4 regions of the Streptomyces sp. NPDC019937 genome follow, and region 1 is predicted to be linked to each of the others. Evidence: riboswitches for the same ligand, from Rfam matches in the RefSeq annotation. Region 1 holds a riboswitch; each other region holds the start of a gene.

What was found. Region 1 has a riboswitch for thiamine pyrophosphate ahead of ABZ562_RS39385 (cytosine permease). Riboswitches for the same ligand answer to the same signal wherever they lie in the genome.
Region 2: it holds a riboswitch for thiamine pyrophosphate, as region 1 does, so the genes downstream of both, thiC (phosphomethylpyrimidine synthase ThiC) here and ABZ562_RS39385 (cytosine permease) in region 1, are expected to answer to the same signal.
Region 3: it holds a riboswitch for thiamine pyrophosphate, as region 1 does, so the genes downstream of both, thiO (glycine oxidase ThiO) here and ABZ562_RS39385 (cytosine permease) in region 1, are expected to answer to the same signal.
Region 4: it holds a riboswitch for thiamine pyrophosphate, as region 1 does, so the genes downstream of both, ABZ562_RS31130 (thiamine ABC transporter substrate-binding protein) here and ABZ562_RS39385 (cytosine permease) in region 1, are expected to answer to the same signal.

What each region holds. Positions count from the first base shown of each region.
Region 1 covers NZ_JBEYAL010000075.1:5,460-12,994, forward strand. Annotated here, with positions in the region: gene ABZ562_RS39370 (response regulator transcription factor) at 1-320, shown strand, start outside; gene ABZ562_RS39375 (IlvD/Edd family dehydratase) at 431-2,137, shown strand; gene ABZ562_RS39380 (triphosphoribosyl-dephospho-CoA synthase) at 2,208-3,095, shown strand; TPP riboswitch at 3,109-3,204, shown strand; gene ABZ562_RS39385 (cytosine permease) at 3,196-4,602, shown strand; gene ABZ562_RS39390 (APC family permease) at 4,721-6,343, shown strand; gene ABZ562_RS39395 (serine hydrolase domain-containing protein) at 6,448-7,535, shown strand, end outside.
Region 2 covers NZ_JBEYAL010000010.1:149,053-156,587, forward strand. Annotated here, with positions in the region: gene ABZ562_RS12735 (LacI family DNA-binding transcriptional regulator) at 1-898, shown strand, start outside; gene ABZ562_RS12740 (metallophosphoesterase) at 1,115-2,227, shown strand; gene ABZ562_RS12745 (hypothetical protein) at 2,417-3,289, shown strand; gene ABZ562_RS12750 (TIGR03086 family metal-binding protein) at 3,473-4,000, opposite strand; gene thiC (phosphomethylpyrimidine synthase ThiC) at 4,118-5,860, opposite strand; TPP riboswitch at 5,874-5,990, opposite strand; gene ABZ562_RS12760 (YibE/F family protein) at 6,060-7,535, shown strand.
Region 3 covers NZ_JBEYAL010000047.1:19,926-27,460, forward strand. Annotated here, with positions in the region: gene ABZ562_RS34725 (FAD-dependent oxidoreductase) at 1-528, opposite strand, end outside; TPP riboswitch at 716-829, shown strand; gene thiO (glycine oxidase ThiO) at 827-2,032, shown strand; gene thiS (sulfur carrier protein ThiS) at 2,029-2,229, shown strand; gene ABZ562_RS34740 (thiazole synthase) at 2,277-3,077, shown strand; gene ABZ562_RS34745 (SRPBCC domain-containing protein) at 3,124-3,582, shown strand; gene pknB (Stk1 family PASTA domain-containing Ser/Thr kinase) at 3,670-5,595, shown strand; gene ABZ562_RS34755 (cytochrome P450) at 5,690-6,910, shown strand; gene ABZ562_RS34760 (hypothetical protein) at 7,000-7,404, shown strand; gene ABZ562_RS34765 (alpha/beta hydrolase) at 7,414-7,535, shown strand, end outside.
Region 4 covers NZ_JBEYAL010000037.1:62,970-70,504, reverse strand. Annotated here, with positions in the region: gene frr (ribosome recycling factor) at 12-569, shown strand; gene ABZ562_RS31140 (phosphatidate cytidylyltransferase) at 569-1,744, shown strand; gene rlmN (23S rRNA (adenine(2503)-C(2))-methyltransferase RlmN) at 1,828-2,934, shown strand; TPP riboswitch at 3,000-3,103, shown strand; gene ABZ562_RS31130 (thiamine ABC transporter substrate-binding protein) at 3,098-4,171, shown strand; gene ABZ562_RS31125 (iron ABC transporter permease) at 4,228-5,841, shown strand; gene ABZ562_RS31120 (ABC transporter ATP-binding protein) at 5,857-6,936, shown strand; gene ABZ562_RS31115 (LOG family protein) at 6,963-7,535, opposite strand, start outside.

The sequences.
Region 1 (7,535 bases):
AGGAATTCCTGACCGCGCTGTACCGGGTGGCCGACGGCGGCACCGCCATCGACCCCGAGGTCGTCGCGCAGCTCTTCGCCCGCACCCGGCCCGACACCCGGCTGGACCGGCTCAGCCCGCGCGAACGCGACGTCCTGGCGCTGATGGCCGAAGGGCTCGGCAACACCGCCATCGCCGAGCGGCTCGTCGTCACCGAGGGCGCCGTCCACAAGCACATCCGCAGCATCTTCGCCAAGCTCCAACTGGCCCCCACCGACCGCACCGACCGGCGCGTGGCCGCCGTGCTGCACTATCTCAAGGACGCGCACCGACGGTCCTGACGTGCACCCAGGGCCTGAGACACCCAGGGCCTGAGACACCCAGGGCCTGAAACCCCCAGGGAGTGGGCAGCGTTCCCCCGCACGGATCGTCGACAGATCGGAAGGCTCGTATGAGTGGCACGCAGCGGTCGCGGCAGTGGTACGAGGGCGAGTCCCGCGACGCGTTCATCCACCGTGCCTGGATGCGGCGCGGCCTGCCCGACCACGCCTTCGACGGACGCCCACAGATCGTCATCTGCAACACCTGGTCCGAACTTACGCCCTGCAACAGCCACTTCCGCGAGATCGCCGACCATGTGAAACGGGGGGTGTGGGAGTCCGGCGGGGTGCCGCTGGAGCTTCCGGTGCCGTCGCTGGGGGAGACCCTGCTGCGCCCGACCGCGATGTTCTTCCGCGACCTGGCCGCGATGGTCACCGAGGAACTCATCCGGGCCAACCCCGTCGACGGGGTGATCCTGCTCGGCGGCTGCGACAAGACCGTACCGTCGCTGCTCCTGGGCGCCGCGTCGGTCGACCTGCCCACCCTGATGGTCACCGGCGGCCCCATGCTGAACGGCTCGTGGCAGGGGCGCCCGCTGGGCTGCGGCACCGGGGTGTGGGAGCTGAGCGAGGAGGTGCGGGCGGGCCGGATGGAGCGATCCGAGCTGCGCCGGGCCGAGTCGGCGATGATCCGCAGCCGGGGCCACTGCAACACCATGGGCACGGCGTCCACCATGGCCTGTGCCGCCGAGGCGCTGGGCATGACCCTGCCCGGCAACGCGGGACTCCCCGCCCCCGACAGCCGGCTGCTGGAGCTGTCCCACGCGGCGGGCAACCGCATCGTCGACATGGTGCGCGAGGACCTGCGGCCCAGTGCGGTCCTGACCGCCGAGGCGCTGCGGAACGCGGTGCGCGCCGTGGCCGCCATCGGCGGCTCCACCAACGCGGTCGTCCACCTGCTGGCCCTCGCCCGCCGGGTCGGGGCGGACTTCGGCCTGGACGACATCGACCGCGCGGGCCGCGGCATCCCCTTGCTCGCCGATGTGCAGCCCGCCGGATCCCACCTGATGGAGGACTTCCACCGCGCCGGTGGCCTGGACGCCGTCCTCGGCCAGATCAGGGACCACCTGGAACCGGCCGTCACCATCACCGGCCGCCCGCTGACCGAGCAGCTGTCCGGCCTGCCCAGCGCCGACCTCACCGTCATCCGCACCGCTGAGGAGCCGATCGCCCACCACGCCGGGCTCGCCGTGCTCCGCGGCAACCTCTGCCCCGACGGAGCCGTCATCAAGCCGGCCGCCGCGACCCCGGAGCTGCTGCGCCACCGGGGCCGCGCCGTGGTGTTCGACGGGATCGAGGACTTCCGTACCCGCATCGACGACCCGGACCTGGAGGTCGACGCGTCCGATGTGCTGGTCCTGCGCGGCTGCGGACCGCGCGGCTACCCCGGCATGCCCGAGGTGGGCAACATGCCACTGCCGCCCGCGGTGCTGCGCGCCGGGGTGCGGGACATGGTGCGGATCAGCGACGCCCGCATGAGCGGAACCGCCTTCGGCACCGTCGTCCTGCACATCGCGCCCGAATCGGCGGCGGGCGGCCCGCTGGGCCTGGTGCGGACCGGCGACTGGATCGAACTGGACGTCGAGCGGCGGCTCTTGCGGCTGGACATACCGGACGAGGAACTCGCCGCACGGCAGCCCGTGACCGCCGCCGCGCCACCGGCCACCGGCGGATGGGAGCGGATCTACCGCGACCACGTCGAACAGGCCGACCGCGGCGCCGGACTGGACTTCCTCGCGGGCACCCGCGGATCCTTCGTGGCCAGGGAGTCGCACTGACGGGCCCGCACACAGCGGAACCACAGGAACGGCCCAGGCCCGGGAAAGGTTCGCCCCCTACCCTCCGGGCATGCCCACGACGCGTTCCCTGGACGAGGCACTGGCGCGGACCGCCGTACGAGCCCTGATCTCCCAGGCGGAGCTGACCCCCAAACCGGGCCTCGCGGACACCCGCGACCTCCAGGCCCGCGCCACCGGCACCGATCTGCTCGCGCTGCGCTGGTCGGCCAAGGCGCTGGCCCCCGGGTTCGCGGCCATGGCCGCCGCCGCCCGCCGCCCCGGCGAGCCGACCCGGGCGCTCCGTGAGGAGCTGGGCGCCATCGGCCGCTGCGCCGAGTGGACCATGGCGCGGGCCGGCGGCGGCCCGGCCACCGGCCGTCCGCACCACGGGGCGCTGTGGGTGCTGGGGCTGCTGGTCGCGGCCGCCGCCCTGCGGCCCGGCGCCGCGCCGCGGGAGCTGACCGCCACCGCCCGGCAGCTGGCGACCCACGCCGACCGTGGCGCCCCGCGCAGGCCCTCGGCGGGGTCGCAGGTCTCGGCCACCTACGGGGCGGCGGGCGCGCGCGGCGAGGCGCGGGCCGCCTTCCCGCACGTACGCCGCGCCCTGGACGCCCTGTCCACGGCGCGGGCCGCGGGCGCCACCGAGACCCAGGCCCGCCTCGACGCGCTGCTCACCGTGATGAGCACCCTCCAGGACACCGGCCCGCTGTACCAGGCGGGGCCGCCCGCCCTCCGGCGGGTGCAGGACGGGGCGCGCGGTGTGCTGGAGGCGGGCGGCACCGCGACGGCCCCGGGCGCCGCCGCCCTCGCCGCCTTCGACGCCGAGCTGCGCGAGACGGGCGTGGCGCCCCGGGGAAGCGCCGCGCTGCTGGCCGGGGCGCTGTTCCTGGACACGCTCCCGGCCACGGCCCGGCCCGCGGATCGCCCCCGGGGCCGGGACCACGGGGCGAGGGGCTAGCCTTAAGGGCGCTCCACCGGACACGGGGTGCCCCCACGCGGGGGCTGAGATCACACCCGTCGAACCTGAACCAGTTAATACTGGCGGAGGGATGTCATCGATGCCACGGCCGCATGCTGCCACCGACCCGGCGCTCACCGGCGCGGAATCCGTCTTCGACGGGCGGATGCCCACCGCGCCCGGGGACCTGCGCGTCGAGGCGCGCGGGATCGCGCCGGTCCCGGAAAGCCACCGCTACGGCGGGCCGGGGCGCCTGTTCACCGTGTGGTTCGCCCCGAACCTGACCATGACCGGCGTGTTCACCGGCACCGTCGGCATCTCCCTCGGCCTGGACTTCGCCACCGCGCTGGCCGCCGTCGTCCTGGGCACCCTCATCGGCGCCGTACCCACCGCGTATCTGGGCACCTGGGGTAGCCAGACCGGGGCCGGGCAGCTGCCCCTGGCGCGGTTGGCGTTCGGCCGGGGCGTGGCGGTGCCCGGCGTCCTGCAGTGGCTGTCCTCGGTCGCCTGGGACGCGCTCATCGGCCTGTTCGGCGGTGACGCGCTGGCCCGGCTGTGCGGGCTGCCGTTCTGGCTGGGGGTGCTGATCATGATGGCCGCCCAGGGCGCGCTCGGGGTGCTGGGCTACGAGGCCATCCACCGCATGCAGAAGCTGATGACCTTCGTCCTCGCCGCCGCCTTCGCCACCCTGGCCGTCCGGCTGCTCGACGGTGTCCACCCCGCCGCCACCGGGTCGGCCCACGGCGCCGACCGCGTCGGCGCGTTCGTCCTGACCAGCACGATCGCCCTGAGCCTGGCGCTGTCGTGGGCGCCGTACGCCAGCGACTTCAGCCGCTATCTGCCCCGCGCCACCTCCCGGCCGCGCATGTTCTGGTGCACGCTGCTCGGCGTCACCGTGTCCTTCGTGGCCGTCCAGGCGCTCGGGCTGTGGGGAGCGTCCGTGTTCACCGACCAGACCGCCCGCGGCGTCGACGCGGCCCTGGGCGGCGGGGCGCTCGGCGCGTTCGGGCTGCTGGCCGTGGCGCTCGCCGCGCTGTGCAGCAACGCCATGAACGACTACAGCGGCTCCCTGGCCCTGCAGACCGCCGGTGTCCGCATCCCCCGCCCGCCGGCCGCGGCCCTCGCCGCCGCCCTCGGCTTCCCGCTGGTGCTGTGGATGCACGCCGCCGACACCACCGCGCGCTTCCAGAACGTGCTGCTGTTCGTCGGCTACTGGATCCCCGGCTTCGTCGCCGTCGTGGCCGTCGACTGGTTCGCCCGCGCCCGGGCCCGGGGCGGTGCGCCGGTCGACCTGGCCGCCGAGAGCGCCCGCCCGCAGCCGTGGTGGCCCGCGCTGCTGGCGTTCGGCGCCGCCTTCGCCGCCGCGGTGCCGTTCATGGACACCAGCCTGTACACGGGCCCGGTGGCCGCCGCGCTGCACGGCGCCGACCTCGCCTACTACGCCGCCTTCCTCGCGGCGCTCATCGTCTACGTCCCGCTCAGGGCCCGGCGCGGCGCGGCTCGGTGAGGCACGGCCGCTCGCGGCCGTATCCGCACGTCACACGGCATCCGGCCGCCAGGTCCGGCGGCAGCCGTGGCACCCTTGGCTCCTGTTGAATTCCGCACCACCCGAGGAGACGTGCCACGTGCCGCAGAACCAGTCGGTGGAGTCCATCGCCGCCCCGGCGGTGCTCGCCGAGGAACGCAGACTCCACAAGGACCTCGGCTTCTGGGGCCTGACCGCGATCGGGTTCTCCAACATCCTCGGGTCCGGCTGGCTGTTCGCGGCCCTGTACGCCGCCCAGACCGCCGGGCCCGCCGCGCTGCTGTCCTGGGTCGCGGCGGGGGTGCTGTGCGCCCTGATCGCCCTGGTCATGGTGGAGCTGGGCGCCACCCGCCCGGAAGGCGGAGGCACCGTGCGGTGGCCGCTGTACGCCAGCGGGCGGCTGGTCGGCACGATGGTCGGCTGGTCCGTCGTGCTGTCCGTCGGCGGTACGGCCGCGGAGATCAGCGCGATCATGCAGTACGCCGCGCACTATCTGCCGGGGCTCTACGACGGCGGCAGGCTCACCCTGCCGGGCCTCGGCGTGGCCGTCGGGCTGAGCGTCGTCCTCACCGCGCTCAACTGGTTCGCCGTGCGGATATTCGCCCGGCTCAACAACCTGGTGTCGGTGTTCAAGGTCGTCGTCCCCCTCCTCACCGTCGCCGCGCTGTTCCTGTCGGGCACCCACTCCGGGCGCCTCACCGAACACGGCGGCTTCGCCCCGTACGGCTACGTGGCCTGCCTCACCGCCCTCGCCGGCGGCGGCATCGTGTACTCCGTCAACGGGTTCCAGGCCCCGCTGGACTTCTCCGGCGAGGCCCGCAATCCGCGGCGTACCGTACCGGCCGCGGTGCTCACCGGTATCGGCCTCGCCGTGCTGGTCTACCTCGGGCTCCAGCTGGCCTTCCTGTACACGGTGCCGGACTCGGCGCTGGCCAACGGCTGGCAGGGGGTCAACTTCGAGTCGCCGTTCGGCCAGCTCGCCCTCATCCTCAATCTGCACTGGCTGGCCACGCTGCTGTACGCGGACGCCGTGATCTCCCCGGGCGGTTCCGCCTACGTCGGGGTGGCGATCAACGCCCGGCACACCTACGCCCTGGCCAAGAACGGCCTGCTGCCCCGCTTCTTCATGCGTATCGACCCCCGCTCGGGCACGGCACGCCGGGCGCTGCTGCTCAACCTCGCGGTCATCGTCATCTTCATGCTGCCGTTCGGTGGCTGGCAGGACATCGTGAGCGTGATGGGCGACATGTATCTGCTCATCTATGCCGCCTCGGCGGTGGCCGTCGCGGTGTTCCGGGCACACGACCGGGAGCGGGGAGTGCCCCGGGCGGACGGGCAGGTGCCGGGGGTGCGCTGGATCGCGCCCCTCAGCTTCGTCGTGGCCAGCGAGTTCGTGTTCTGGTCCGGCTGGCACGACCTGCGGCTCGCCCTGCCCCTCGTCCTGGCCGCGGTGCCGCTGTTCCTGCTCCAGCGGCGTGGCACCGGCGGGCTCCCCGCCCTCGGCGAGCTGCGGCACGGTGCCTGGCTGGTCTTCCACCTGGCCGCGCTGACCCTGCTGTCGTGGTTGGGCACCTTCGGCGGCTCCGGCCGCCTTCCGGCGCCGTACGACACGATCGCGGTGGGCGCCCTCGCGTTCGGCGTGTTCGCGTGGGCGGTGCGCTCGGGCGCCGCCCACCTCAGGACGGGACCGGCCGACGCGGCGCCCGCGGCCCCGCCGGTCTGAGCACCCGCTGCCCGGAAATCCCCTGGCGCGGCGCCGCTCCTTTCGCCGATGATCGAAGGCCGACCGGCCGTGCACGACCCACCGCATACGGAGGATGAGGCGCGATGAGTGCTCGGAGTGCTCGCCCCCTGCCCGAGAGCACGCCCGCCGCGAAGGGAGTGGACGCCCGGGGCGTCGGCGCGTTCCTCGACGCGCTGGAGGCGGCGCCCGGCCTCGAGCCGCACAGCCTGATGATCGTGCGCCACGGCCATGTGGTCGCCTCCGGCTGGTGGGCGCCGTACACCCCGGACCGGCCGCATCTGCTGTACTCCATCAGCAAGAGCTTCACCTCCACGGCGGCCGGATTCGCGGTGGCCGAGGGGCTGATGAGCCTCGACGACCCGGTGATCTCCTACTTCCCGGAGTTCGACGGCGACATCACCGACCCCCGCAGCCGGTCCATGCTCGTCCGGCACGTCGCGGCCATGTCCAGCGGGCATCTGACCGACGCCCGGGAGCAGGCGTTCACCCGCGACCCGGCCGAGCCCGTGCGCGGGTTCCTGCTGACCCCGCCCGACCGCGACCCCGGTACCGTCTTCGCCTACAACAACGCCGCCACCTACAGCCTCGCCGCGATCGTCCAGCGGGTGACCGGGCAGTCGCTCACCGACTATCTGCGGCCACGGCTGTTCGACCCGCTGGGCATCGGCGAGACGGCCTGGATCCAGCGTCCGTCCGGCCGTGACCTCGGCTTCAGCGGCATGTACGCCACCACGGACGCCCTCGCCCGGCTGGGCCTGCTGTACCTGGGCGACGGGGTCTGGGAGGGCCGCCGGCTGCTGCCCGCCGCCTGGGTGGCCGAGGCGACCCGGGCGCAGATCAGCAACGCGGACGGCACCGCGGAAGGGGCGGTGTCCGACTGGCAGCAGGGATACGGGTTCCAGTTCTGGCGGTCCCGCCACGGCTACCGGGGCGACGGCGCCTACGGCCAGTTCTGCCTGGTGCTGCCCGAACACGACGCGGTGGTCGCGATGACCACGGACACCGAGAACATGCAGGCGGTGCTGGACAGGGTCTGGCGGCATCTGCTCCCGGCGTTCGGCCCCGCGCCCCTCGACCACCGCCAGGACGACGACGCGGCCCTGCGGCGGCGGCTCGAAAGCCTCGAACTGCCCGCTCCGTACGAGAAGTTCACGTCACCGGCGGGCACCGG
Region 2 (7,535 bases), on a different contig from region 1:
GGCCCGTACCCTCCGTACCGGCAAGTCAGGGCTCATCGGCCTGACCGTGACCACGTACGGGGATGAACCTTTCACCTTCACCGAGTTCGCCTACTTCGCCGAGATGGCGCGGGCCGCGACCTCCGCCGCGCTGGCCCGGGGCTACGCCCTGGTCATCCTCCCGGCCACCTCACGCCACGACGTGTGGTCCAACGTCGCCCTCGACGGCACCATCGTGGTCGACCCGTCCGACCACGATCCGGTGGTCACCGAACTGCTCCGCCAAGGCCTCCCCGTGGTCAGCGACGGCCGCCCGGCCGGCACCCTCCCCGTGACCGCCTGGGTCGACAACGACCACGAGGCGGCCGTGCTCGGCCTCCTGGACCACCTCGCCGACGCCGGCGCCCGCCGCATCGGACTGCTCACCGGCACCACCACCGACACCTACACCCGGCTGTCGACCGAGGCGTATCTGCACTGGTGCGAGCGGGTGGGCCAGGACCCGGTCTACGAGGCGTACCCGGCCCACGACCCCTGTGCCGGGGCCGTCGCCGCCGACCGGCTGCTCGCCCGCCCCGACCGCCCCGACGCGGTCTACGGGCTCTTCGACCCCAACGGCACCGATCTGCTCGCCGCCGCCCGCCGCTACGGGCTGCGCGTCCCGGAGGACCTGCTGCTGGTGTGCTGCAGCGAGTCCACGGTCTACCGGACCACCGAACCGCCCATCACGACGCTCTCGCTCAAACCGCGCCGGATCGGCACCGCCGTGGTCCAGTTGCTCATCGACGCCATCGAGGGGCTCGACAGCGACCGCCCCGTCGAGCAGGTGATACCCACCGAACTGATCGTGCGGACGTCGTCCCAGCGCCGTCCGCCGCGTACGACCGTCAGCCCGCCGCGCAGCCGCGCCGGAGGATGATCTGAGAGCGACTCAAGGATGACCCGAGAAGGACCTGAGGCCCTTGGGCTTCCCCTACCGGACCAATCCAGGATAAAAGACCGTCCAAGCGGGACCGAGTACCGATTGACGGCACCCTGGTGCGTCACAAGCCCTCACGGTCATTCCTATGATGGGCGGACGACACCGCGGACCGCCGTCGACCAGGCAAGGTCCACAAGGTGGCACGGCGGCGCGATGGTGGAGGGGTCGATGACTCAGGGGGCCGGTCTGGAAGCCACGGCAGGGACCATGGCGGCGGTGCCGCCCGTGCCCGCGTACGGGGCGTCCACGCCGCCCGGCCCGGTGCCTCCCGCACCCGCGCCCGCGCCCCTGCCGGACGGGTACACCCCGACCGAGAAGCTGCCGGTCGTGGGCCCGGGGCACACCATCGCCGACACCCGGCTGGTGCCCCCGCAGGACCGCCCGACGATCGCCCTCTCCTCGGTCACCGACCCCGGCGCCGACCCGCTCACCGACGGCGAAGGACCCGGCCCGCTCTACGTCGTGGGCGACGTCCACGGCTACCACGACGAGCTGCGCCAGGCGCTCGCCGCCCAGGGCCTGATCGACGACAAGGGCAGCTGGGCGGCCGGGAAGGCCCGGCTGTGGTTCCTCGGCGACTTCACCGACCGCGGCCCGGACGGCATCGGCGTCATCGACCTGGTGATGCAGCTCTCCGCCGAGGCCGCCGCCGCGGGCGGCTACTGCAAGGCGCTGATGGGCAATCACGAACTGCTCCTCCTCGGCGCCAAGCGGTTCGGCGACACCCCCGTCAACTCCGGGGCGGGCACCGCCTCCTTCCAGGCCGCCTGGCTGCTCAACGGCGGCCAGCGCACCGACATGGAGCGGCTGGAGGACCATCACCTCCAGTGGATGTCGCGGCTGGACGCGATGGCCGAGGAGGACGGGCACCTGCTCGTGCACTCCGACACCACCGCCTATCTGGAGTACGGCGACTCGATCGAGGCCGTCAACGACACCGTCACCGAAACGCTGCAGCGCAGTGACGCGGACGAGTGCTGGGACCTGTTCCGCAAATTCACCAAGCGCTTCGCGTTCCGCGACGAGGACGCCGGGCCGACGGCCGTGCGCGAATTGCTCGGCACCTACGGTGGGGAGCGCATCGTCCACGGCCACAGCCCGATCCCGTATCTGCTGGGCGAAGTCGGCTCGGAGGACGGCGAGGACGATGGCGCGCCCGCGGTCGAGGGCCCGCACGTCTACGCGGACAATCTCGCGGTCGCGATGGACGGCGGCATCACCATGGCCGGGAAACTGCTGGTCGTACAACTGCCGCTCGGCACCTGAGGGTGATACGGACGCCCATGGGAAAGGCCGGACGGCGCCGCCGGAGTTGAGCAAATCACGAAACTTGCTGTCACCTCGCGGCGGATCGGCTCTACCATCGGTTTATCCGTCGCAGGCTCTCCTCCGTTTCCGCCCGACCGCCCGGTGAAAGCCGGCACCGAGGCCCTACGGAGTATCGGGGGATGCACCATGAAAAGCGCTCCGCACCTGTTCGCCGAGGACCGCCCGGAGTTCGAGCGAGTTCTCGACGAGGTGCTGCGTACCGCGGACCAACGACCGGACCTGAAGGGCATAGGACAGCGGCTCACCGCCGAGCAGCTGCGCACCATGGCGCTCAGCGCCTCGGCCGCCATCACCGCGTGCGCGGCCGCCGAATACCAGGACTACGTCCTCGCCCGCACCAAGCTGCGCGAGCCCGTCCCACCGGGACCGATGGCCCAGGGCCCGGAGGACGACGGCGAGCACGCGCAGTCCGCCGGGTTCACCGGCACCGTCCTGGACGCCTCCGGAGCGGGGCTGGTCCCCATGCTCGCCGTCCTGGCCCCGGTGCTGGCCGGGACCGCCGCGATCATCTTCCTGCTCGTCGGCTATGTGCTGGACGTCCTGGACCCGGCGCCGTCCATCGCCCAGCCGATGATCACCGCGGGCTGGTTCTTCGCCACGCTCACCGCCGCGGGCATCCTGCTCGCCGCCGTCGGCCTCCTCATCACCGCCCTGCGGAACGGCTCCAGCGCGATCCGCGGCGAGGCCCTGGCCGAGCAGCTGGAAGAGGTGGACCGCGCGCGAGAGGCATGGCGGCAGGCCCTGCTGGAGCGGGGCGTGCTGCCCTTTCTGCGCGAGGCGCTGAGCAACCCGTCGGCCCCCGCGCCCTGGACCGCGCCGACGCGTTCGTCCTCGGCCTACGTCCCCGGGCGCTCCGAGGCGGCGGGCCGCACCCCCCACCTCGGCTACAGCCGCCCGGGCTTCAGCACCGACGACGAGGGCCCCAGGGCCCGCCCCCGCTACAGCAGCCCGGACTACACCAGCCCCGAGTACGGCGGCCCGGAGAACCAGCCGGACTAGGGGGTGTCGTGTGGATCATGCCGGGCTCCCGACGCCGCTGTGACATCAGCCGCTGCCGCGGCGGGCGGCACCTCGCGGCCCCGCGCTCGTCGCACGCAGCGCCGCTGCGCTCTCCTCACGCGGGTTGCGATCCACCGCACCAGACGCCGCTCGCTGATCCGGCCTGATCCACAAGACACCCCCCTAGGCCCGCCCGGTGAGGGCCAGCACCCGCGTGAACGGATCGGCCCCGGCCCCCGGGTCGGTGCCGGCCGCGAACAGCCCCGTGGCGCCGAGCCCCGGCCCCGCCGGGACCAGCCACTCCAGCGCCGCCTCGGTCAGCTCCTGATCCGGCGTGAACTCCGCGCCCCGGGCCCGCGCCAGGTCCCAGGCGTGCAGATAGACGTCGCTCCACCGGATCCGCACCGCCGCGTCCCCGCTCAGCTCGCCGACGACCGGATTCCGCACGGTCCGCCCGGCCACCCCCGGTAGCCCGGCGGCCCCCTCCGCCCGCGCGGCCCACTCCGCGAACGTGTCCCCGGGCCCTGGGGTGACCTGGTCGTCCGTCAGGACGGACACCAGATGCGCATGGCCCAGCAGGACATGCCCCACCAGGTCCCGCACCGTCCACTCGCTGCACGGGGTGGCCAGCGCCCATTCACCGTCCCCGATCCCGTCGAGGTGTGCGGCGAAGGCTCGGTTGGCGATACGCAGTGCGCGCAGGTTGTCCATGGGCTGCTCCGGAAGGCTCGTACGGGTGTTTCAGGGACAGCCCACCCAAGCACGGGTCCGCCGCCGCGACGAGAGCGTCGCGGCGGCGGGCCCGTGGCTCCGGCCAACCGGTCGGGGTCAGTCGGCGATCGGCAGATAGACCCGGTTGCCCGCGGCGGCGAACTCGCGGGACTTCTCCGCCATTCCGGCCTCCGCCTCCGCCTCGTCCATCGCGTCGCCGTGCTCGCGCCGGATGTCGTGGCTGATCTTCATGGAGCAGAACTTGGGCCCGCACATGGAGCAGAAGTGCGCCGTCTTCGCGGGCTCCGCCGGAAGCGTCTCGTCGTGGAACGAGCGCGCCGTGTCCGGGTCGAGGGCCAGGTTGAACTGGTCCTCCCAGCGGAACTCGAAGCGCGCGTCGGAGAGCGCGTCGTCCCAGGCCTGGGCGTCGGGGTGGCCCTTGGCCAGATCGGCGGCGTGGGCGGCGATCTTGTAGGTGATCACGCCGGTCTTCACGTCGTCGCGGTCCGGCAGCCCCAGGTGCTCCTTGGGGGTGACGTAGCAGAGCATCGCCGTGCCCCACCAGGCGATCATCGCGGCGCCGATCCCCGAGGTGATGTGGTCGTATGCGGGCGCGACATCCGTGGTGAGGGGGCCCAGGGTGTAGAAGGGGGCCTCCTCGCAGATCTCCTGCTGGAGGTCGACGTTCTCCTTGATCTTGTGCATCGGGACATGACCCGGGCCCTCGATCATCGTCTGGACGCCGTGCTCCTTGGCGGTCCGGTTGAGTTCGCCGAGCGTGCGCAGCTCCGCGAACTGGGCCTCGTCGTTGGCGTCGGCGATGGACCCGGGGCGCAGTCCGTCACCGAGCGAGTAGGTGACGTCGTAGGCCGCGAGGATCTCGCACAGCTCCTCGAAGTGGGTATAGAGGAACGACTCCTGATGGTGGGCCAGGCACCAGGCGGCCATGATCGAGCCGCCGCGGGAGACGATGCCGGTCTTGCGGCGGGCGGTCAGGGGGACGTACGGCAGCCGCACGCCCGCGTGCACCGTCATGTAGTCGACGCCCTGCTCGGCCTGTTCGATGACGGTGTCCTTGTAGACCTCCCAGGTCAGCTCCTCGGCCTTGCCGTCGACCTTCTCCAGCGCCTGGTAGAGCGGCACGGTGCCGATGGGGACGGGTGAGTTGCGCAGCACCCACTCGCGGGTGGTGTGGATGTTGCGGCCGGTCGAGAGGTCCATGACCGTGTCGGCGCCCCAGCGGGTCGCCCAGGTCATCTTCTCGACCTCTTCCTCGATGGACGAGGTGACGGCGGAGTTGCCGATGTTGGCGTTGACCTTCACCAGGAACCGCTTGCCGATGATCATCGGCTCGATCTCCGGGTGATTGACGTTGGCGGGCAGTACGGCCCGGCCCGCCGCGATCTCCTCGCGGACCACCTCGGGGGAGACGTTCTCGCGGAGCGCCACGTACTCCATCTCCGCGGTGACCTCGCCCCGGCGGGCGTACGCGAGTTGGGTGACGGCGGCGCCGTCACGGGCCCGGCGGGGCTGGCGCGGCCGTCCGGGGAAGACCGCGTCGAGGTTGCGCAGGCCACCGCGGGGCGAGGTGTGTTTGACCCCGTCGTCCTCCGGCCGGGCCGGGCGGCCGGAGTACTCCTCGGTGTCGCCGCGGGCGATGATCCAGTTCTGCCGCAGCGGCGCGAGGCCACGGCGGACGTCGGTGTCGATGTGGGGGTCGGTGTACGGGCCGGAGGTGTCGTACAGCGTCACGTCCTGGCCATTGGTGAGGTGCACGCGGCGCACCGGGACCTGGATGTCCGGGCGGGAACCCGTGACATATCCCTTGTGCCAGCCGAAATCGCCGGCGTTTTCGCGCATGTGTGCATCCTGCTGAGTCATGAGACCCACTCCCTACGCCGGCATTACCCGGTAACAGGTTCAGCGGTCGGCGCAGCTGTCGCGTCAGCGCCCTCTCAGCCCGGTGCTCCGAGCTCCCGCGATTGCAAAGGTGCCCCCACGCTAACGGTTTCCCCGCATACCTGAACAGGGGGCCTCGCACTCTTGCGATGATGCGACGGTGACCGCGACACAGCAGGACCATCCGCCCGAGCAGCCCCGCGTGCCCGGCCAGGCCCACTCCCACTCCCACGGCCACAGCCATGCCCATGCGCACGGTCCGGCCGCCCCCGTCTCCGCACGCCTCCGCAAGGTCATCGCGGTGGTGCTCATCCCCTTCGCCGTCGCCGTCCTCGCCGGGCTGGTCGCGCTGTGGCCGGGCAGCCCCGAGCACACCACGCACGGCCGCAGCGGGCTCGGCTTCGACCAGGAGACGGCCGCCGGGCGGGTGGTGAAGGTGGAGGAGGTCGACTGCGCCGACGTCAACGCGCAGCCGCAGGCCCCCACCGAGCCGGGTCAGCAGGGCGGCGCCCCGGCGCCCGGCGGCGGGACGGGCGGCGCGGCCGGCGGAAGCGGCGGCGGGGCCACCGGCGGCGGGAAGAGCGTCTGCGAGCGGGCCACCATCGAGGTCACCTCGGGCAAGGACAAGGGCCGTACGTTCCCCGAGATCGTCCAGCCGAACGCCTCACGGAAGTTCAGCGCCGGGCAGGAGCTGAAGCTGAGTTACGCGCCCAAGGCGCCGAAGAATCTCCAGTACTCGGTCTCGGACGTGGACCGCTCGTTCCCGATGGCGCTGCTCGCCGGGCTGTTCGCGCTCGTGGTCGTGGCCGTCGGCCGGCTGCGCGGCGTCTTCGCGCTGGTGGCGCTGGCGATCAGCTTCGGGGTGCTGACGCTGTTCATCCTCCCGGCGATACTGCAGGGCTCCAATCCGCTGGTGGTGGCGGTCATCGGGGGCAGCGCGATCATGCTGCTCGCGCTGTACATGTGTCACGGGCTGAGCGCCCGGACCTCGGTCGCGGTGCTCGGCACCCTGGTCTCGCTGCTGCTGATCGGGGTGCTCGGCTCGCTGTTCATCGGCTGGGCGGCGCTGACCGGCAACACCGACGACCAGACCGGGCTGGTGCACGGCCTCTATCCGGGCATCGAGATCAAGGGACTGCTGCTGGCAGGGGTGATCATCGGTTCGCTGGGGGTGCTGGACGATGTGACGGTCACCCAGACCTCGGCGGTGTGGGAACTGCGGGAGGCGGACCCCACGACGAGCCGCCGCAAGCTCTACGCGGCCGCGATGCGCATCGGGCGGGACCACATCGCGTCCGTCGTGAACACCCTGGTGCTGGCGTACGCGGGCGCCTCGCTCCCGCTGCTGCTCCTCTTCTCGATCGCGGACAGCGGGGTGGGAACGGTGGCGACGAGCGAGATCGTCGCGGAGGAGATCGTCCGCACGCTGGTGGGCAGCATCGGGCTGGTCGCCTCGGTGCCGGTGACCACGGCGCTGGCCGTGCTGGTGGTCTCCGCGGACCACGCGCCGGACGGCGGCGGGGCGAGCGGCGGCGCGCCGAGCGGGAGTGCGGCGCACGGGAACGCCGCGGACAAGGGGGCAGTGAGCGGGGGCGGACGGGGGCGCGGGCGGCGCCGCCGGGCGCGCGCACGCTGA
Region 3 (7,535 bases), on a different contig from region 1:
GGCCTCGACGACCGTCACCGCGCAGCCCGCCTCGCGGGCGGCGGTCGCGAACTCCGCTCCGATCCAGCCCGCCCCGACCACCACGACCTCGCCCTGTCCGGCGAGCACCGGGCGCAGCCGCTCGGCGTCGTCCAGGGTGCGCAGGAGGTGGACGCCCGGCACGTCCTCGCTGCCGGGCAGGGCGATCGGCTCGGCGCCGGTGGCGATCACCAGGACGTCGTACGGGATCGGGCCCGATCCGGTGTCCACCGTCCGCCCGCCGGTGTCCAGCCCGGTCACCGGGACGCCGAGGCGCAGCTCGATGCCGAGCGCGGCGAAGTCCACGTCGAACGCGGACCCCTCGGCCTTGCCGAGCAGTACGGCCTTGGACAGCGGCGGCCGGTCGTACGGCTGATGGGGCTCGGCGCCCAGCAGCAGGATCTCCCCGGTCCAGCCCTGCTCCCGCAGCGCGACCGCGGTCTGCACCCCCGCCATGCCCGCGCCGACGATCACCACCCGCTGTCCGCCGCCACCCGCCGAGGACGCCATCGTCTTCGTCGTCTCATCGCTCACACGATCACTGTATTGCGGCAGGTGGGGCGGACCGCAGAGCGCACGACGAGATCTCGGGCACAGCCCGGCCGGCCGGACGGCCGTCGCGAAGGGGCCCCGGCACCCGGCCCCGCCCGGGGCGCTCCCTTCCGGGCGATTCGGGGCGCGTACTAGGGTGGCGGGACAGAGCACTCGCGGGAGCCCGGGCGCACCGGGCTGAGAGGGAGGCTGGCGCGGCCTCCGACCGTACGAACCTGATCCGGGTCATGCCGGCGAAGGGAGGGGGCGACAGCCCATGCACACGCCACCCCACACAGCGCGCGAGGCACCCGCCGGTGACGCGCCGTACGACGTCCTCGTCATCGGCGGCGGCATCATCGGCCTGGTCACGGCCTGGCGGGCGGCCCAGCGGGGCTTGCGCACCGCCGTCGCCGACCCGGCGCCCGGCGGCGGTGCCGCCCAGGTCGCGGCCGGGATGCTGGCCGCCGTCACCGAGCTGCACTACGGCGAGCAGACCCTGCTCGGGCTGAATCTGGCCTCGGCGCGCCGCTATCCGTCCTTCGTTGCGGAGCTGGAGGAGGCGAGCGGCCACGACCTGGGCTTTCGCACCTGCGGCACGCTCTCGGTCGCGCTCGACGCGGACGACCGCGCGCATCTGCGGGAGCTGCACGCCTTCCAGCAGCGGCTCGGGCTGGACGCGCAGTGGCTGACCGGGCGCGAATGCCGGCGCCTGGAGCCGATGCTCGCGCCGGGCGTGCGCGGGGGCCTGCGCGTCGACGGCGACCACCAGATCGACCCGCGGCGGCTGGCGGCCGCGCTGCTGACGGCGTGCGAGCGCGCCGGGGTGGCCCTCCACCGCGCCCGCGCGGAGCGGCTGGCGCTGGACGGCGACCGGGCCGCCGGGGCCGAGCTGGCCGATGGCACCCGGCTGGCCGCCTGGCAGACCGTGCTGGCCGCCGGCAGCCTCAGCGGGCGGCTCCCGGGCGTCCCCGAGGAGGTCCTGCCGCCCGTACGCCCCGTCAAGGGCCAGGTGCTGCGGCTGTCGGTGCCCGGCCCGTACGCGCCGTTCCTGTCCCGGACCGTGCGGGCCGTGGTGCGCGGCGGGCACGTCTACCTCGTCCCGCGCGAGAACGGCGAGCTGGTCGTCGGCGCGACCACGGAGGAGCTGGGCTGGGACACCACGGTCACCGCGGGCGGGGTGTACGAGCTGCTGCGCGACGCGCACGAGCTGGTGCCCGGCATCACCGAGCTGCCGCTCGTCGAGACCCGCGCCGGGCTGCGCCCCGGCTCCCCCGACAACGCCCCGCTGCTCGGCCCGACCGCGCTGCCGGGCCTCCAGCTGGCCACCGGCCACTACCGCAACGGCGTCCTGCTCACCCCGATCACCGGCGATGTCATGGCCGAGGCTCTGACCGGCGGCGAACTCCCGCCCGACGCGCGGCCGTTCTCCCCGCGCCGCTTCGCGCCGCACCTCGCGGCAGTACAGGAGCACATCGCATGACCGTCACCGTGAACGGCGAGCCCCGCGAGCTGCCCGACGGCACCACCCTCGACGGGGTCGTCGCGACCCTCACCCAGGCGCCCTCGGGCGTCGCCGCGGCCGTCAACGAGACGGTCGTCCCGCGCGGCCAGTGGCCCGCGACCCCGCTCGGCGACGGCGATCGCGTCGAGGTCCTCACCGCGGTCCAAGGAGGCTGAACCCCATGTCTCACCCCACACCACAGGCGACGACCCTCGACGAGGTCCTGACCGACGCCGATCCGCTCACCATCGCCGGTACGACCTTCGGCTCCCGCCTGATCATGGGCACCGGCGGCGCGCCCAGCCTGGACGTCCTGGAGCGCTCGCTGCTCGCCTCCGGCACCGAGCTGACCACGGTCGCCATGCGCCGCCTGGACCCCACGGTGCAGGGCTCGGTGCTGTCCGTACTGAACCGGCACGGCATCCGCCCGCTGCCCAACACCGCGGGCTGCTTCACCGCCGGGGAGGCCGTGCTGACCGCCCGGCTCGCCCGCGAGGCGCTGGGCACCGACTGGGTGAAGCTGGAGGTCGTCGCCGACGAGCGCACCCTGCTCCCCGACCCCATCGAGACGCTGGAGGCCGCCGAGACCCTGGTGGACGACGGCTTCACGGTCCTGCCGTACACCAACGACGATCCCGTGCTGGCCCGGAAGCTGGAGGACGTCGGCTGCGCCGCGATCATGCCGCTGGGCTCGCCGATCGGCTCCGGTCTGGGCATCCGCAACCCGCACAACTTCCAGCTGATCACCGAGCGCGCCGGGGTTCCGGTGATCCTCGACGCGGGCGCGGGCACGGCGTCCGACGCCGCGCTGGCCATGGAGCTGGGCTGCGCGGCGGTCATGCTGGCCTCGGCCGTGACACGGGCGCAGGAGCCGGTGCTGATGGCGGGGGCCATGCGGCACGCCGTGGCCGCGGGGCGGCTCGCGCACCGGTCGGGCCGCATCCCGCGCCGCCACTTCGCCGAGGCGTCGTCCCCGGCCGAGGGCCTGGCCGCCCTCGACCCGGAGCGGCCCGCGTTCGCGTAACGGACGGCAACGGGGCGTCCTACCGTGGGAAGCGGAGGTGGTCGCCGTGACCGTGACCGTGGCCGACCGGATCGAGCGCGAGACCTACGTCGCCGCCCCCGTCGACCGCGTCTGGCGGGTGCTGACCACGCCGGAGCACATCCGCACCTGGTACGCCCCCGGCGGCTGCGAGATCGATGCGCACCCCGGCGGCACCGTCCGCTTCCGCTGGGACGAGCACGGGGAGTTCCACGGCCGGGTCGAGCGGGCGGTCCCCGACGCCCTCTTCCGCTTCCGGCTGGCCCACGCGCCCGACCGCGCCCCGCTCGGGCCCGGCCAGGCCACCGTGGTCGAGTTCACGCTCTCCCCGGAGGGCGCGGGCACCCGCCTCCGCCTCGCCGAGACCGGTATCCGCGCGCTCGACCTCCCGGACGAGGCCAAGGCCAAGCACGCCGAGTACGCCGCCCTGGCCTGGACCTCCGCGTGCGAGGAGCTGGCCGCCCTGGCCGCCGCCTCGCACAACTGAGACCGAGGTCACCGTTGTGTCGCAGCACGTACCGGACATGTGGGCACCGGTCCAACGCGGCGCTGACGGCTCGTAGACTGCACTCTCGTGGATACGACGCTCCAGGACCCCCTTGTCGGGCAGGTGCTCGACGGCCGCTACCGCGTCGAGGCGCGCATCGCCGTGGGCGGGATGGCGACGGTCTACCGGGCCGTCGACACGCGGCTCGACCGCGTCCTCGCCCTGAAGGTGATGCACCAGAGCCTCGCCTCGGACGCCGCCTTCGTGGACCGCTTCATCCGCGAGGCCAAGTCCGTCGCCAGACTCGCGCACGCCAATGTGGTCGGCGTCTACGACCAGGGCACCGACGGCGCGCACGTCTACCTGGCCATGGAGTACGTCGCCGGGTGCACCCTGCGTGACGTGCTGCGCGAGCGCGGCGCCCTTCAGCCCCGCGCCGCCCTGGACATCCTGGAACCAGTCCTGGCCGCCCTCGGCGCCGCCCACCGCGCGGGCTTCGTCCACCGCGACATGAAGCCGGAGAACGTCCTGATCGGCGACGACGGCCGGGTCAAGGTCGCCGACTTCGGCCTGGTCAGGGCGGTGGACACCAACACCAGCGCCTCCACAGGCTCCGTCCTGGGCACCGTGTCCTACCTCGCGCCCGAGCAGATCGAGCACGGCACGGCCGACACCCGCGCCGACGTCTACGCGTGCGGCGTCGTCCTGTACGAGATGCTCACCGGTTCCAAGCCGCACGGCGGCAGCACCCCCGCGCAGGTCCTCTACCAGCATCTGCACGAGGACGTCCCGCCCCCGTCCGTCGCCGCGCCCGAGGTCGCGCCGGAGCTGGACGCGCTGGTCGCCTCCGCCACCGTGCGCGACGTGTCCCTGCGCCCCACCGACGCCGTCGCGCTCCTGGGCCAGGTGCGCACGGCGCGGGCCGCCCTCACCGACGCCCAGCTGGACGCCGTACCGCCGCAGGCCCACGAGGACGCCCCCGGCGACGGCTCCGAGGACCGTACGGCGGTGATCCCCCGCCCCGCCGGGGCCGCCGCCGCGCCCGCCCAGGACGACCTCCACCACACCAGCCGCCTCGACCTTCCCCCGGACCCGCCCGAGCCCCGGCCGCGCCGCCGGATGCCGCGCCGCGGCGTGGTGACGATCGTCGCCGCCGTGCTGCTGGCCCTCGGCATCGGCGCCGGGGTCTGGTACATCAGCGCCGGGCAGTTCACCAACGTGCCGTCCGTGCTGAAGATGACCCAGTCGGACGCGGAGAAGAAGCTCCACGGCGCCGGTCTGGACGTGAAGGTCGTCCAGGACTACAGCGACGTCGTGGACAAGAACAAGGTCATCAGCACCAAGCCCGGCGTCGGCGAGCGCATCCGCTCCACCGGCACCGTCACCATCCACGTCTCCCAGGGCCCGCCGCGGGCCGAGGTGCCCAACGTGGTCGGCCGACCGCTCACCGAGGCCAAGCAGAAGATCGCCGACGCCGGGCTGAGGGTGGGCACCGTCACCCGCAGCTTCAGCACCGAGACCCCGCAGAACGCGGTGCTCTCCACCACCCCAGGCCCGGACGCTGTCCGCCGCCCCGACACGGCCGTGAACATCGTGGTCAGCAAGGGCGAGCCCATCGACATCCCCGACCTCATCGGCGACGACCCCGCCGACGCCCGGTCCGAGCTGCGCGACGCGGGCTTCAAGGTCGAGTTCGCCGAGCGCCGGGCGTTCTCGGACGAGGACAGGGGCACGATCGCCGCACAGTCCCCGGGCGAGGGCACCAGGGGCGCCAAGGGCGACACGGTGACCCTCACCCTCTCCAAGGGGCAGCAGATGATCGAGGTCCCGGACGTCGAGGGCGACAAGATCGACGACGCGAAGCGGAAGCTGGAGGACGCGGGCTTCACGGTGAACGTCGACAAGCCGCTGCTGTTCCCGGGCGACACGGTGAAGGACCAGTCGGTGTCCGGCGGCGACAAGGCGCCGAAGGGCAGCAAGATCACGATCAAGGTGAAGGGCGGCGTCTTCTAGGGCCGCCCCGCCGTGGCCGATATCAGAGCCGTGTCAGTCGTTTGTCAGGCCCGTCGGGGAATGTGGCCACAACGACCGCCACGGAAGGATCCCGATGAGTCGAACGGTTCCCATCCCGCAGGGCCTCCCCCTGGAGCGCGACGCGGGCCCCTTCGACCCGCCCCGCCGGATCACCCGGCTGCGCGAGGCTCGCCCCGTCAGTCCCATGAACTTCCCCGATGGTCATGAGGGCTGGCTCGTCACCGGCTACGACGCGGTCCGCCGGCTCATGGCCGACACCCGGTTCAGCTCCCGCCGGGACATCGGCATTCCCCACGTGCCGTACGAGATCTCCGGCATGCCCGCCCCCACCGAGCCCATCCCGCAGTCGCCGGGCCTGTTCATCTCCATGGACCCGCCGGACCACACCCGGCTGCGGCGCAAGCTCACCGGCGCCTTCACCGTCAAACGCATGAAGATGCTCGAAGAGCACATCATCGAGATCACCGAGCGGCAACTGGACGAGCTGGCGCGCCTGACCCCACCGGTCGACCTGGTCCAGGAGTTCGCGCTGCCGGTGCCCTCGCTGGTGATCTGCGAAATGCTCGGTGTCCCCTACGCGGACCGCGACACCTTCCAGGTCAACTCCGCCAAGATCATGGTCAAGGACCAGACGCTCGACAAGAAGATAGCCGCGTTCGGCGCGATGACCGCGTACCTGTCCGAACTGGTCACGCGCAAGCGCGCCGAGCCCGGCGAGGACCTGCTGTCCGACCTGGCCCGGGATGACGACCTGACCATCGAGGAGCTGTCCGGCGTCGCCTTCCTGCTGCTGCTCGCGGGCCACGAGACCACCGCCAACATGCTGGGTCTTGGCACCTTCGCGCTCCTGGAGCACCCCGAGCAGCTGGCGGAACTGCGCGCCGACCCGGATCTGCTCCCCGACGCCGTCGAGGAACTCCTGCGCTACCTGTCCGTCGCCGACATCTTCTATCGCTACGCCACGGAGGACATCGAACTCGGCGGGGAAACCATCCGTGAGGGATCGACCGTCGTCGTCTCGCTGCTGGCCGCCAACCACGACCCCCAGCGCTTCGACAATCCCGACACCCTGGACATCCACCGCAAGGCCCGCGGCCACCTGTCCTTCGGCCACGGCGTCCACCAATGCCTCGGCCAGCAACTGGCCCGCATCGAGATGCGCGCCGGTTTCGACGGACTGCTGCGCCGCTTCCCGACCCTCGCGCTCGCCATCCCCGCCGACGAGGTGCGACTCAGGACCGACATGAACATCTACGGCGTCCACGAACTCCCGGTCACCTGGACCGGTGCCTGAGTACGCACACTCATGGAGGCGCCCCGCCCGGCTCCCTACACTGATCCCTCGGTCACTGTGAGTCGCGAGACGCGACGGAGGGGGAGCGCATGAATCTCGCAAGCGCCGACGGCCTGCCCAACTGGGGGAAGGGCGGCTCGGGAAAGCTGAAGTCCACCAGGACCGCGTGGACGACGGCGGGCAGGGACGTCGGCAAGCTTCGGGGGAACATCAGGACCGCGCTCACGAAGTTGGAGGAGAAGCAGCAGGGCCTCGGCGCGGGCAGCAAGACCGGGGGCGGCACCAAGTGCGGGGCGGCCCAGCGGGAGCTGTACCACTCCTGGACGCGTTATCTGAAGGGTGTGAGCGGCAAATGCGGCACCCTCCAGGACCGGCTCGAGAAGGCCGGGGATGAACACCAGAAGAACGACGAGGCCACCAAGCACTCCTTCGATCGGCTGGACGGCGCGTACAAGGACACCAAGCCGGTCGGCGGCGAGAGCCGGGGCAGGTGACGGGGAGCAGTGGATTACGCGACTCTCACGTCCCTCAAGCCGTCGGAGTTCGAGGACGCCGCCGATGGCTATCAGTCCGTCAGCAACATGGCCGACCACGCCAGGGAGACGGTTGAGCGGCGGATCGCCGG
Region 4 (7,535 bases), on a different contig from region 1:
AGGAGCAAGTGGTGATCGAAGAAATCCTCCTCGAGGCCGAGGAGAAGATGGAGAAGGCCGTTGTGGTCGCCAAGGAGGACTTCGCGGCGATCCGCACCGGGCGTGCGCATCCGGCGATGTTCAACAAGATCGTGGCGGACTACTACGGTGCGCTGACGCCGATCAACCAGCTCGCGTCGTTCTCGGTGCCCGAGCCGCGCATGGCCGTGATCACCCCGTTCGACAAGAGCGCGCTGCGCAACATCGAGCAGGCGATCCGCGACTCGGACCTGGGCGTCAACCCCAGCAACGACGGCAACATCATCCGAGTGGTGTTCCCCGAGCTGACCGAGCAGCGCCGCAAGGAGTTCATCAAGGTCGCCAAGGGCAAGGGCGAGGACGCGAAGATCTCGATCCGCAGCATCCGGCGCAAGGCCAAGGAGTCGATCGACAAGCTGATCAAGGACGGCGAGGTCGGCGAGGACGAGGGCCGGCGTGCGGAGAAGGAGCTCGACGACCTCACCGCGAAGTACGTCGCGCAGGTGGATGAGCTGCTCAAGCACAAGGAAGCCGAGCTGCTCGAGGTCTGATGAACGACTCTTCCTGGGGGGCCCCACCACGCGCCGGACTCTGGGGACCGACTGATCAGGGCACCTCCCCCGGCTACGGCTGGGAGGTGCCCCCTTCTTCGGCGGGTCCCGCGCACGAGGTGGCCGAAGCGGCGCAGACTCGCCCCATGCCCACCGTGCCGCACGCAGGCGGCGACCCCGGCGACGCCGCCGGCCGTGACCGGGGGGCCGCCCGGCCGGGCGGCCCCTTGTTCCGCGATGAGCAGGAGCCGCGGCCCGGACCCCGGCAGCCCCCCGGGCAGCCGCCGGCACCCCCCGCTTCCGGCCCCGAGTCCGCGGGCAGCGCGCCCGGCGGTGGCGGCGATCAGGGTGCGAAGAAGAAGAGCGCGGGCCGCGATCTGCGGGCCGCGATAGGGGTGGGCGTCGGGCTCGGCGTGATCATCATCGCCTCGCTCTTCATCTACAAGCCCGTGTTCATCGGCGTGATAGCGGTCGCCGTGGTCGTCGGGCTGTGGGAGCTGACCTCCCGGCTGGCCGAGCGGAAGGACATCCGGGTCCCTCTGGTGCCGCTCGCCGTCGGCGGCGTCGCCATGGTCGTCGCGGGCTATGTCCGCGGGGCGCAGGGCGCATGGGTGGCGGTGTCGCTCACGGCGCTCGCCGTGCTCGTGTGGCGGATGACCGAGCCACCCGACAACTACCTCAGAGATGTCACCGCGGGCGTCTTCGCCGCCTTCTACGTGCCGTTCCTCGCCACCTTCGTGGCGCTCATGCTGGCCGCGCCCGACGGCGCGCAGCGGGTGCTGACCTTCCTGTCGCTGACGGTGGTCAGCGACACCGGCGCGTACGCGGTCGGCTGGCGCTTCGGCAAGCATCCCCTCGCGCCCCGCATCAGCCCCGGCAAGACCCGCGAGGGGCTGCTGGGCGCGGTGGCGTTCGCGATGGTCGTGGGGGCGCTGTGCATGCAGTACCTCATCGAGGACGGCGTGTGGTGGCAGGGGCTGCTCCTCGGCTTGGCCGTCGCGGTCAGCGCGACCCTGGGGGACCTCGGCGAGTCCATGATCAAGCGCGACCTCGGCATCAAGGACATGGGCAAGCTGCTGCCCGGCCACGGCGGGATCATGGACCGGCTCGACTCGCTGCTGCCCACCGCCCCCGTGGTGTGGCTGCTGCTGGTGATCTTCGTGGGCGGCGGCTGACCCCGTACGGCATCGCTGCCGCTCAAGGCCCCGCACCGCCCGTGGCGCGGGGCCTTCCGCATGTCTGCGACACTGGTACGGCCATGCCTAAGCCCGGAGAACTCACTTTCGCTGTGCCGCGTGGGGCCAAGAAGCCCCCGCGGCACCTCGCCGACCTCACGCCCGCCGAGCGCCGCGAGGCTGTCGCGGCCCTCGGGGAGAAGCCCTTCCGGGCCGGTCAGGTGTCGCGTCACTACTTCGCCCGCTACACCGACGACCCCGCCCAGTGGACCGACGTACCGGCCGCCGCGCGCGAGAAGCTCGCGGCCGAGCTGCTGCCGGACCTCATGAGCGTGGTGCGGCACATCAGCTGCGACGACGACACCACCCGCAAGACCCTGTGGCGGCTCTTCGACGGCACGCTCGTGGAGTCCGTGCTGATGCGCTACCCGGACCGGGTCACCATGTGCATCAGCTCCCAGGCGGGCTGCGGCATGAACTGCCCGTTCTGCGCCACCGGCCAGGCGGGTCTGGACCGCAATCTGTCGACCGCCGAGATCGTGCACCAGATCGTCGACGGCATGCGGGCGCTGCGCGACGGGGAGATCCCGGGAGGCCCCGCCCGGCTGTCCAACATCGTCTTCATGGGCATGGGCGAGCCGCTGGCCAACTACAACCGGGTCATCGGCGCCATCCGCCGGCTCACCGACCCCGAGCCGGATGGCCTCGGCCTGTCCCAGCGCGGGATCACCGTCTCGACCGTGGGGCTGGTCCCGGCGATGCTGCGGTTCGCCGACGAGGGCTTCAAGTGCCGGCTCGCGGTGTCCCTGCACGCGCCCGACGACGAGCTGCGCGACACCCTCGTCCCGGTCAACACCCGCTGGAAGGTGCGCGAGGTCCTGGACGCGGCGTGGGAGTACGCGGAGAAGTCGGGCCGCCGGATCTCCATCGAGTACGCCCTGATCAAGGACATCAACGACCAGGCGTGGCGCGCCGATCTGCTCGGCAGGCTGCTCAAGGGCCATCGGGTGCACGTCAACCTCATCCCGCTCAACCCGACGCCCGGCTCCAAGTGGACGGCGTCCCGGCCCGAGGACGAGAAGGCGTTCGTGGCGGCGCTGGAGGCGCACGGGGTGCCGGTGACCGTCCGGGACACCCGGGGGCAGGAGATCGACGGGGCGTGCGGCCAGCTGGCGGCCACGGAGCGCTGACCACCGGCTGATACGGTGCCTTCGCACCACCGTCGTACAACCATCCCGCGACGACGCACAAATGAACATTCCGACAGGGGAGCGCGAGAGCGCTGAGAGTGCGGCCCGGCCGCAGACCCTCCAACCTGATCCGGGTCATACCGGCGTAGGGAGTCAGCCCAGCATGAACAGCCATCTTCGGCGTGCCGTCACCGCCGCCCTCGTGGCCTCTCTCGGCGCCGGCGTCCTCGCGGGCTGCGGTGGGGGCGCGGCGGACGGCAAGGACTCCAAGACCGTCACCCTGGTCTCGCACGACTCGTTCGCGGCGTCCAAGGCGGTCCTCAAGGAGTTCACACGCGAGACCGGCTACAAGGTGCGGGTGCAGGCCGGTGGTGACGCGGGGGCCGCCGTCAACCAGGCGATCCTGTCCAAGGACCATCCGCAGGGCGATGTGTTCTTCGGCGTCGACAACACCCTGCTCTCCCGCGCGCTGGACAACGACCTGTTCACGCCGTACGAGGCGAAGGGGCTGGACAAGGTCCCCGCGGCCTTCCAGCCCGACCGGGCGAAGAACCGCGTCACACCGGTCGACTACGGCGACATCTGCGTCAACTACGACCGCGCCTGGTTCGCACGCGAGAAGCTCGCGCCGCCCAGGACGTTCGCCGACCTGACCAAGCCCGCGTACAAGAACCTGCTGGTCACCGAGAACGCCGCCACCTCCTCCCCCGGCCTCGCCTTCCTGCTCGGCACCGCCGCCCGCTACGGCGACCACGGCTGGCGGGACTACTGGAAGAAGCTGCGGGCCAACGGCGTCGAGGTGGTCGACGGCTGGGAGCAGGCGTACTACGACCGCTTCTCCGGCTCGGCGGGTGGCGCCAAGGGCGACAAGCCGCTCGTCGTCTCGTACGCCTCCAGCCCGCCCGCCGAGGTGGCGGACGCGAAGTCGAAGCCCGCCAAGGCCCCGACCGGGGTGGCGGAAGGGACCTGCTTCCGGCAGACGGAGTTCGCCGGGCTGCTGAAGGGCGGGGGCAACACCAAGGGCGGCAAGGCGCTGCTGGACTTCCTGCTGACCAAGCGCTTCCAGGAGGACGTACCGCTGAACATGTACGTCAATCCGGTGCGCGAGGACGCCAAGCTGCCGGAGGTCTTCACCCGGTACGGGGTCAAGGTCGCCGACTCGGCCACCCTGCCGCCGCGGAAGATCGCCGAGAACCGTGAGCCGTGGGTCAAGGCATGGTCCTCGCTCGTTCTGTGAAGCCCGCCGCGGCCGGCCGCGGCGGGCCGCGCGGCGCCGCCCTGCGGCTCGCCCTGATGGCCGTGCCGCTCGCCTTCTTCGCCGTCTTCTTCGCGTATCCGGTGGCCGCGATCGTCACCCGAGGGCTGCGCACGGGCGGCCGGTGGCGGCTCGGGCGGATACCCGAGGTGCTGGGCGACCCGTCCGTCCTGCACACCCTGTGGTTCACCGGCTGGCAGGCGGCCGCCTCGACCGGGCTGACGCTGGCGGTCGCGCTGCCCGGCGCGTACGTCTTCGCCCGCTTCGCCTTCCCCGGCAAGGGGCTGCTGCGCGCCGTGGTGACCGTGCCGTTCGTGCTGCCGACCGTGGTCGCCGGATCGGCGTTCCTGGGGCTGCTCGGGCGCGGCGGGCTGCTGGACGAGCTGTGGGGGATACGGCTCGACACCAGCGTCTGGGCGATCCTGCTGGCCCATGTCTTCTTCAACTACGCGGTGGTGGTCCGCACCGTCGGCGGGCTGTGGGCGCAGCTCGACCCGCGTCAGGAGGAGGCCGCCCGGGTGCTCGGCGCGAGCCGCCTCGCGGCCTGGCGCCGGGTCACCCTGCCCGCGCTGGGCCCCGCCGTGGCCGCCGCCGCGCTGATGGTCTTCCTGTTCACGTTCACCTCCTTCGGCGTGATCCAGATCCTCGGCGGCCCGCGCTACGCCACCCTGGAGGTGGCCATCTACCGGGAGACCGCGCAGCTGCTCGACCTGCCGACGGCCGCGGTACTGACCCTCGTCCAGTTCGCGGCGGTCGCGGCCATCCTCGCCCTGCACGCCTGGACCGTGCGCCGCCGGGAGGGGGCCCTGAGGCTCGTCGACGCCGCCCGGACCGCGCGCCGCCCCCAGGGCCCGGCGCAGTGGGGGCTGCTCGCGGGGGTGCTGGCCGTCGTCGCGCTGCTGATCGTGCTGCCGCTCGTGGTGCTGGTGGAACGCTCGCTCCACGGGCCGGACGGCTACGGATTCACGTACTACCGGGCGCTCGCATCCGCGGCCGACAGCGGCGGCACCTTCTTCGTGGCCCCCGTGGACGCCATCGGCAACTCCCTCCAGTACGCGGCCGTCGCCACCGTCTTCGCCCTGCTCGTCGGCGGACTGGCCGCCGCCGCGCTCACTCGCAGGGCCGGGCGGCTCGTCCGGGGTTTCGACGCGCTGCTGATGCTGCCGCTGGGCACCTCCGCCGTCACCGTCGGCTTCGGGTTCCTCATCGCGCTCGACGAACCCCCGCTGGACCTGCGCTCCTCCTGGCTCATCGTGCCGCTCGCCCAGGCCCTGGTGGGCGTGCCCTTCGTCGTGCGCACCCTGCTGCCCGTGCTGCGGGCCGTGGACCACCGGCTGCGGGAGGCCGCCGCCGTGCTCGGCGCCTCCCCGCTGCGCGCCTGGCGGGAGGTGGACCTGCCGCTGGTGGGGCGGGCGCTGGCGGTCGCGGCGGGTTTCGCGTTCGCCGTATCGCTCGGCGAGTTCGGGGCCACGGTGTTCATCGCCCGCCCCGACCTCCCCACCCTCCCGGTGGCCGTCGCGCGCTTCCTGGGCCGGGCGGGACAGCTCAACTACGGGCAGGCGATGGCGCTGAGCACGATCCTGATGCTGGTGTGCGCCTGCTCCCTGCTGGCCCTGGAGCGCATCCGCACCGACCGCTCGGGGGAGTTCTGAATGGGGGGAATCCCGATGACGCCGCCGCTGCTGCGCCTGGACGAGGTGACGGTCCGCTACGGCCGCCATGACGCGCTCGACGCCGTCGACCTGGAGGTCGCCGAGCACGAGACGGTCTGTGTGCTGGGCCCGAGCGGCAGCGGCAAGTCCACCCTGCTGCGCGTGGTGGCCGGGCTCCAGGGGGCCGCCTCCGGCCGGGTGTGGCTCGGGGGCCGCGACCAGAGCGGCATACCCACCCACCGGCGCGGGGTGGGGCTGATGTTCCAGGACCACCAGCTCTTCCCGCAGCGCGACGTGGGCGGCAACGTCGCCTTCGGGCTGCGGATGCGGGGGACCGGGCGCGCGGAGGCGGACCGCCGGGTCGCCGAACTGCTCGACCTGGTCGGACTGCCCGGCGCGCAGCGGCGGCCGGTCGACTCGCTGTCCGGCGGTGAGCAGCAGCGCGTCGCGCTCGCCCGCGCGCTGGCACCCCGGCCGCGGCTGCTGATGCTGGACGAGCCGCTGGGCCAGCTCGACCGCGGGCTGCGGGAGCGGCTGGTGGTGGAGCTGCGGGAGCTGTTCGCCCGGCTGGGCACCACGGTCCTCGCCGTGACCCACGACCAGGGTGAGGCGTTCGCGCTCGCCGACCGGGTCGTGGTCATGGAGGACGGGAGGATCGCGCAGTCCGGCACCCCGCTGGAGGTGTGGCAGCACCCCGCGAACGAGTTCGTCGCCCGCTTCCTGGGCTTCGACAACGTGGTCGAGGCGACCGTGCACGGCGAGAACGCCGACACGGTGTGGGGCAAGCTGCCCGTGCCGCCCGGCTCCCGGCCGGGCCCGGTCCGGCTGCTCGTCCGCCCGGCCGGGGTACGGCTCACGGCCCCCGAGGACGGCCTGCCCTGCACCGTCGCGGCCCGCACCTTCCGCGGCGACCATGTGGCGCTCATCCTCCAGCCGTCCCAGGGCCCCCGCCTGGAGGCGTCCTGCGCGCTGCGGGACGCCCCGGAGGCGGGGGAGCGGGTCGGGGCGGCCTTCGACGCCGCGGACGTGGTGGTGCTCGGTTCGCCCCGGCTCGGTTCACCCCGGCTCGGTTCGTCCCGGCTCGGCTCGCCGTAGGAAAGTTCAGCCCGTCGGCCAGGCGCTCAGCCCGTCAGGGAGGCGAGCGCGTCCGGGGCCTCGTCCACCGAGTCCACCAGCGCGATACGGGCCTTCATCGACCGCCCCTCAGCGAGCGCTTCGAGCAGCGGCCAGGCGGGCAGACGGCGCGTCCAGTGGTCGCGGTCCACCAGCACCATCGGGGTCGGCTCACCGCGCGACTCGTAGTAGTTCGGCGTGGCGTTGTCGAAGATCTCCTGAAGGGTCCCGGCGGCGCCGGGCAGGAAGACGACGCCCGCGTTCGAGCGGGCCAGCAGCCCGTCCTCGCGGGTCGCGTTGGCGAAGTACTTGGCGATGTGCGAGGCGAAGGCGTTCGGCGGCTCGTGCCCGTAGAACCAGGTCGGTATCCCGACCGACGCGCCGCCGTCCGGCCACCGCTCCCGCACCGTGAACGCGGCCCCGGCCCAGGCGCCGACCGAGGGGCGGAACGAGGGCTCCCGGGCGAGGAGTTCCAGCGCCTCCTTCAGAGCCGCGTCCGGAAGCGGCGCCGTGTAGGCGCCCAGGTTGGCGGCCTCCATCGCGCCCGGGCCGCCGCCCGTCGCGACCGTCAGCCCGGACCG